Regions from separate parts of the Pseudomonas sp. KU43P genome, predicted to be linked through region 3. Evidence: riboswitches for the same ligand, from Rfam matches in the RefSeq annotation. Region 3 holds a riboswitch; each other region holds the start of a gene.
The links. A riboswitch is a leader RNA that binds a small molecule or an ion and turns the genes downstream of it on or off. The one in region 3 is predicted to bind cobalamin.

Region 1 (2,259 bases), 2.8 Mb from region 3:
CCGGGCATTGACGGATCAGGCGCTGGCCCTTGACCGTGATCAGCTCCGGGTCGCCTGGGCCGGCACCGATGAAGTAGACCGTCATGGAAATTCCTTGCAGTGAATGATTGAAGCGATTATCCGCCGCAGGCCAGGGCGACGGTAGCGGTGCCTGAAGCATGCCGTGTGACTTTGAGCCTGGCTGTGCCGTGCGTGCGGCTGGCCAGCGCCAGTGCCGTGCTTTCGGCGACGCCCCAGCAGCCGCTGTGGGCATAGGCGGTCGCCGAGCGATGGCTCAGGCAAGGCTCGAATGCTTGTAGCTGGCTGGCATCGAACGTCGCCAGGGGCAGTCCGTGGCGCAAGGCCAATTGCACTAGCCCGGGTTCATCGGCTTTGAGGCTGATCGTGGCGATGCCCTGTACTGCGTCCAGCGTCAGGCCATGGGCAGCCAGGCTTTGGCGCAGCAGGGCGTCGAGGGTGTCTACCGGGCAGCCGCGGCGGCAGCCGAAGCCGGCATACAGTGCCGGCAGCGACGGTTCGATGGCCATCAGGCCTGTTGGGCGCGGCGGTACAGCCAGGCGCTGAGCAGGCCCAGGGCTAGCCAGAACGCGGCATTGGTCAGCCACGAGGCGATCTTGAACTGAGTCTCCAGCGCCTCGGGTGCCAGGCTCTGGTGAACCTCAGGCTGTGGTGCGCCAATTACATGCGGGACCACCAGCAGTACCGCGCCGGCGGCCTTGAGCAGCCAGTGGCGGGAGAACACCAGCAGTGCAAGCCCCAGCGCGGTGGCGGCCGCAGTGCCGACCCACCAGCTCTGGCGTTGGCCCAGGTCGGCGGCTGCGGTGCCTGGCAGTTCGGGCGGCAGGCCCAGGGTGGGCGCCAGGCAGAACACCGCGAAGCCGGCCAAGCCCCACAGCGCACCGGTGCTGACCCGGTTGGGCTCACGCAGGCTGTACAGGGCGGCGAGGATCAGGGCGAAACCGACGGCTACCACCAGGTTGCCGCCAGTGGTCGAGAGGATGCGCTGCCAGCCATCCTCCGGCGACCAGGCCTCGGCACTGTGCTCGTGGGCGGCTACCGCTTCGCCGTCATGGCTGTGGTGCTCGGCGGCGGGGGCTGCCGACTCGTAGGTTTCGGCCTGGAGAATTAACGGGGCGACCCAGAAGCTTTGCAGCAGGGTCAGCAGCAAGGCAGCGAGCAGGCCGCTGAACCCGGCGGTGCGGGCAATGCGCTTGATCATGGGGCGGGCCTCAGTGGCAGGGGAACGCGGCGCTGTGGCGAGTATCGTGAGCGGCGTTGTGTACCGCCTCGATGTGCGAGAAACCGGCGAAGTAGACCAGGCACAGGCCGAGCAGGCTGGCCGCAGCGGCGATGACGACACGCTGGCTGAGGGTGACGGGGGTGGCGATGCTGTGCTTGGCGCTGGAAATGGGCATGACGCGATCCTTTGTTGTTTGGAAACTCAACGGGCAAGCGCGGCAGCCCCGGACACCAAGCGCCCGAGGGAATGCGACAGCGCCCGCCCACCGCGGGGTGTTCATGTGACGCCAGGCCGGTCTCCGGGCTTGCGAGGAGGAGCAGGGCTCCTTTGTAAAGCGTCACCTTCCCATGCCCAATGGCGTGGCACAGTGGTCTAGACGCTTCGCTCGCTTACCGTTGCGGGGGCAGCACCGGTCTTGTCCGGCCCTGTTGGAGGGCCTGCGACGCACCGGTTTCCCGTTTCACCCCCGAGGGGGCACCTGAACGCAAGGCGTGAGGAGAGCACGGGGCAGGGTTTCCGTCAATTGATTGCATTTGATTGCTGAGGGTGGGGGAAGATTGGGTTTGGGATTTAGGGTGGGGCGGAAATCGCGTCGGCCTGTAGGGGTGGATTCATCCGCGATGCGCCGCGCGGCCAGCGCTTGACCACCCGCCACCCCCCGCGTAGCCTTGCCGCTTCGAGGTTCTTCGGCCACGCCGAAGCTAAGACGGGAACGCGGTACAAGCCGCGGCTGCCCCCGCAACTGTAAGCACCGGCAACGGATCGACACAGCCACTGCGCCCAGGCGCGGGAAGGCGTCATCCTACCTGGCCCCCTTGACTGACCGGGGCCGGAACGGTGCGAGCCAGGAGACCTGCCTCGTCACGTTTTCGACTTTCAACCGGGCGGGGTGATCCGGTGGCGAACGAGCCCGGCCGGCCTGGCCCGAGGCTTTCGTCCCGCATGCCCGCGCCATTTGCCAAGGGCAACGCGACATGAAAACACTGGCCAAGCTCCCCGTCACCATCGTCACCGGCTTC
Region 2 (2,259 bases), 2.2 Mb from region 3:
GAGCAAGGACGATTTGCCAGAGCCGTTGGGGCCGACGATGCCGAGGGTTTCACCCGGCCTCACGCTCAGCTCGACCCCCCGCAGCACCGAATTGCCCGCCAACTGAAAGTTCAGGCCCTGGCAGGCGAGGGGCGCAAGCTGCGGCGCGGTCATGGCGGTCATGGCTGCCCCCGGCGGCTGACCAGGATCAGGGCAAAGACCGGTGCGCCGATCAGCGCGGTGACCACGCCCACCGGGATCACCTGCCCTGCAATCAACGTGCGCGACAGCACATCAGCAGCCATCAGGAACAATGCCCCTCCCAGCGCACTGGCTGGCAACAGGCGGTTGTGGCCGGGGCCGAGCAGCAGGCGCAAGGCATGGGGAATCACCAGCCCGACAAAGCCGATGGCACCGACGATGGACACCATCACCGCCGTCACCAGCGCGGCGCAGCTCACCAGCAGCAATTGCGTGCGGCGCACGGCAACGCCCAGCGACGCCGCCGAGTCGGCGCCGAAGGTGAAGGCATCCAGTGCACGGCGCTGCCACAGGCACACCAGCAAGCCGAACAGCGCCGCGGGCAGTGCCAGCCACACCGACGGCCAGCGCACACCGCTGAGGTTGCCCAGCAGCCAGAAGAGAATGCCCCGCGCCTGTTCGGCAGTGGCGGACTTGGTGATGAGGAACGCGGTGATGGCGTTGAACAGTTGCGAGCCGGCGATGCCCGCGAGAATCACTTGGGCGTTGTGGCTGTTCGGGCCGGCCGCACGGGCCAACAGCAGCACCAGGGCGAAAGCCGCCACGGCGCCGATGAAGGCGCCGGCGGACAGGCTCAGGGCCGCACTGCCCACACCGAGCAGGCCGACCAGCACCGCACCGGTCGAGGCGCCCGCCGACAAGCCGAGCAGGTAGGGCTCGGCCAGTGGATTGCGCAGCAGGGCCTGGAGTATCACCCCGCACGTCGCAAGCCCGGCCCCGCAGGCAGCGGCGACGAGGGTGCGGGGCAAGCGATAGTTCCAGACGATGCCGGCGTCGATCGGGTCGATCGGGTAGCCGGCTTGCCACAGGTGGTTGGCCAGCACCTGGCAGACCAGCCGCGGCGACAGCGCGGTTTCGCCAATGGCCGTACCGGCCAGCACGGCCGCCAGCAGGGTGACCAGGGCCAGCCCGGTGAGCAGTGTGGCGAAACGGGGCTGCATGCAGGGCGATCTCCTATCGGGCAGTTCTCGCAAGGAACCCACGGACAGGCATCGCCGAGCCCTGGCATACAGCAGGGCAGCACCAATGGCCAATCCCGGACACCCCGCCGGTTGGTGAATGTGGGCCGGCAGGTCTCCTGACTGGTGCGTCGTCGCCCGGCCCCGGCCTTCCCGGGTCGGCTGACCCAGTGGCATCGATGGAGCGGGCTCGGCACCTACAGTTGCGGGGGCAGTTCCGTTTGGCACGCCTGGGCGGGCCTGGGATTCCCTGTTAGTTCCGTGGTGGAAACCGGCGGGCGGCATGGTAGACCATCGGGCCGCCGGGTGAAACGCTAAATCACAGGTACTTGAGCCAGGCGATGTCGCGCCGGCGCGCCTTGAGCCGGGCGAACCCGCGCACCGGCAGGTACAGCGCCACGGCCAGCAGTGCGGCGGTCAGCCACACTGCGGCGATGCTGTCGAAGCCAAAGTAGTCGCCGTGGTTGTGGCCCAGCAGCGCGACGCTGGCCAGGTACAGCAGCTTCAGCACGTACAGGTGCAGCAGGTAGAAGAACATCGGCGCCGCGCCGAACACGGCCAGGGCGTTGATCCAGCGCGCTTGCCCTGCGCGTTCGAAGGCGCGCAGCAACAGCAGGCCGCAGCCCAGGGTCAGGGCCAGGAACAGCAGCGACGGCGGGTATTTGGTGATGTTGAAGAAACTCATCAGGGTTTGCGTCAGGGTCGGGTAGCCGCTCCACGGGGCTTCGCCGTAGCCGTTCTGGATGCGCAGCACCATGAAGCCGAGCAGGGCGATGACGCCGGCCAGCAGCAGTTGATGCTGGCGCTGTTGCGCAGCGCTGCCACGGGCGAACCAGGGGCCGAGGCCGTAGCCCAAGGCAATCACGCCGATCCACGGCAACACCGGGTACGAGGTGCGCAGGCGCAGGTGCTCGGAGGCCTCCAGCCAGCCACGGTCATGCAGGATCGCCCACGGCACATGCATCGCCGACGCCACGCCGAAGTGCACGCCATCGAGCAGGTTGTGGCCGGCGACGATCAGGGCGCCCAGCGCCACCAGCGCGGGGCGTGGCAGCCACAC
Region 3 (2,259 bases):
CTGGATGAGGCGGCCCGCCGCACGCGGGCCGTTGAGTTGTTGGAGCAGATGGGACTGCGCGCCGAGCATGCCGAACGCCTGCCGCAGCAACTCAGCGGTGGCCAATTACAACGGGCCAACATCGCCCGGGCGCTGGCGATCTCACCAAAGCTGGTGGTACTCGATGAAGCGCTGTCGAACCTGGACCGAGTACTGCAACTACAGCTGCTCCAGCGCCTCGACGCACTGCGTCGCGACAAGGGCACTGCCTTCCTGCTGATCACCCATGACCTCAGCCTGGTGCGTTACTTCTGCCAGCGGGTTGTGGTGCTCGACGCAGGGCGCATCGTCGAGGACCGTGTAGTGGACGGTGACCTGTCATTCGACCACCCCATAGGCCAACAGCTGCAGGCCGCCGTGCTGCCTGAGCGCCCGATCAAGACCAACGCTCAGGTCAGCAGGTCACTCGCTTAGCGGGATCGAAGACTGAGACAACCTACGCGGCCAGGGCCTTGCACGCTAGCAACTTCCCCTACCTTAGTCTGATGGTCTACCATGCCGCCCGCCGGTTTCCACCTCGGAATTAATAGGGAATTCGTGGCTCACCCCTTGTGAGCCAAACGGAACTGCCCCCGCAACTGTAGGTGCCGAGCCTACTCCTGCACGCCACTGGACACGATCCGGGAAGGTTGGAGTTAGGCCATGACGCACCAGTCAGGAGACCTGCCGGCAAACAATAACCAACCGGCGGGGTGTCCGGGATGGACATCCTTACCCTGAATAGGGTGCTGTCTCGTGCATGCACGAGGCAAGGCGATGCCTGTCCGTGCGTCTATCCTGCGCACCGTTCGATAGGAGATCGCCCATGTTGCCCCGCTTCGCCGTCCTGTTCGCTGCATTGAGCCTGTCCGGGCTCGCCCAGGCTGCCGCTACTCACTACCCACTGACGATCGACAACTGTGGTGTGCCGCAGACCTTTGCACAGACTCCGGAGCGCGCCGTCACGATCGGTCAGGCCGGTACCGAAATGCTCTACGCCCTGGGTCTGGGCAGTAAGGTTGCGGGCACTTCGCTGTGGTTCAACAACGTGCTGCCCGAGTTCAAGGCACAGAACGACAAGGTCGAGCGTCTCGCCGACAACGATCCAAGTTTCGAGGCAGTGGTCAACAAGCGCCCGCAGCTGGTGACTGTGCAATTCGAGTGGATGGTAGGGCCCCAAGGCGTGGTGGGTACCCGTGAACAGTTCAATGAGTTGAAGATCCCGACTTATCTGCTGCCATCGGACTGTGAAGGCAAGGACAACTTGGTCGGTGCCGACGGCACCCGCATCCAGCCGTTCCGCATCGACACCATCTACAAGAGCGTGAGCCAGCTGGCTGAAATCTTTGACGCACAGGACCAAGGTGCTGCGCTGAATGCAGACCTCAAAGGTCGCCTGGATCGTTCCAAGCAGCAACTCGCTGGCAAGGACTTGTCGAAGACTTCCGCGCTGTTCTGGTTCTCCAGCGCCGACCTCGATATCGACCCCTACGTCGCCGGCCGCCAGGGTGTAGCTGACTTCATGCTACAGACCCTCGGTGTACGCAACGTCGTCGAGTCCAACGAGGAGTGGCCGACTGTAGGCTGGGAAACGCTGGCCAAGGCCAATCCGACTTGGATCATCATCGCCCGCATGGACCGACGTCGTTTCCCTGCCGATGATTACCAGAAGAAGCTGGAGTTCCTGCGCAACGACCCTGTGACCAAGCACATGGAAGCCGTGAAACAGGGGCGCATCATCATCCTCGATGCCGACGCCATGCAGGCGGGCATCCGACTGTTCCGTGGGCTTGAAACGCTTTCTACCGCTTTCGCGACCGGTAAAGCGCCTCAATAAAGTCCCCCCGATAGCCTGATCTACCCGTGCCTGATCGAGTCAACAACCTCGATCGGGCTTTCAGGCTGAACACGATGAGCCACGCACAGAGGTGTTGTGGCTGCACAGATTTCTGGAATATCTCCATGTTCATGCGTTCTCTTGCACTGCTGCTCGCCAGCGTTATTGCCGCACCGGCGGTATTCGCCGAAGTCCACGAAGTCAAGATGCTCAACCGTGGGGCCGATGGCGCCATGGTCTACGAGCCTGATCACCTGCGTATCGCCCCGGGCGATACCGTTCGCTTCGTGCCGACCCAGAGCAGCCACAACGCAGCCAGCATTCCCGCTCTGCTCCCCGCCAAAGCCGAGCCGTTCAAAAGCAAGCTCAGCCAACCGTTCGAGCAGACCTTCAGCGTACCCGGT

Region 1: it holds a riboswitch for cobalamin, as region 3 does, so the genes downstream of both, KU43P_RS13755 (CbtB domain-containing protein) here and KU43P_RS26775 (ABC transporter substrate-binding protein) in region 3, are expected to answer to the same signal.
Region 2: it holds a riboswitch for cobalamin, as region 3 does, so the genes downstream of both, KU43P_RS16695 (FecCD family ABC transporter permease) here and KU43P_RS26775 (ABC transporter substrate-binding protein) in region 3, are expected to answer to the same signal.

What each region holds. Positions count from the first base shown of each region.
Region 1 is NZ_AP019365.1:3,023,935-3,026,193, reverse strand. Features, by position in the region: gene cobM (precorrin-4 C(11)-methyltransferase) at 1-85, opposite strand, end outside; gene KU43P_RS13765 (cobalamin biosynthesis protein) at 117-509, opposite strand; gene KU43P_RS13760 (CbtA family protein) at 527-1,219, opposite strand; gene KU43P_RS13755 (CbtB domain-containing protein) at 1,230-1,415, opposite strand; cobalamin riboswitch at 1,512-1,737, opposite strand; cobalamin riboswitch at 1,903-2,116, shown strand; gene cobW (cobalamin biosynthesis protein CobW) at 2,215-2,259, shown strand, end outside.
Region 2 is NZ_AP019365.1:3,667,465-3,669,723, reverse strand. Features, by position in the region: gene KU43P_RS16700 (ABC transporter ATP-binding protein) at 1-162, opposite strand, end outside; gene KU43P_RS16695 (FecCD family ABC transporter permease) at 159-1,181, opposite strand; cobalamin riboswitch at 1,291-1,490, opposite strand; gene KU43P_RS16690 (DUF1624 domain-containing protein) at 1,519-2,259, opposite strand, start outside.
Region 3 is NZ_AP019365.1:5,837,936-5,840,194, forward strand. Features, by position in the region: gene nikE (nickel import ATP-binding protein NikE) at 1-453, shown strand, start outside; cobalamin riboswitch at 529-725, shown strand; gene KU43P_RS26775 (ABC transporter substrate-binding protein) at 845-1,855, shown strand; gene KU43P_RS26780 (pseudoazurin) at 1,981-2,259, shown strand, end outside.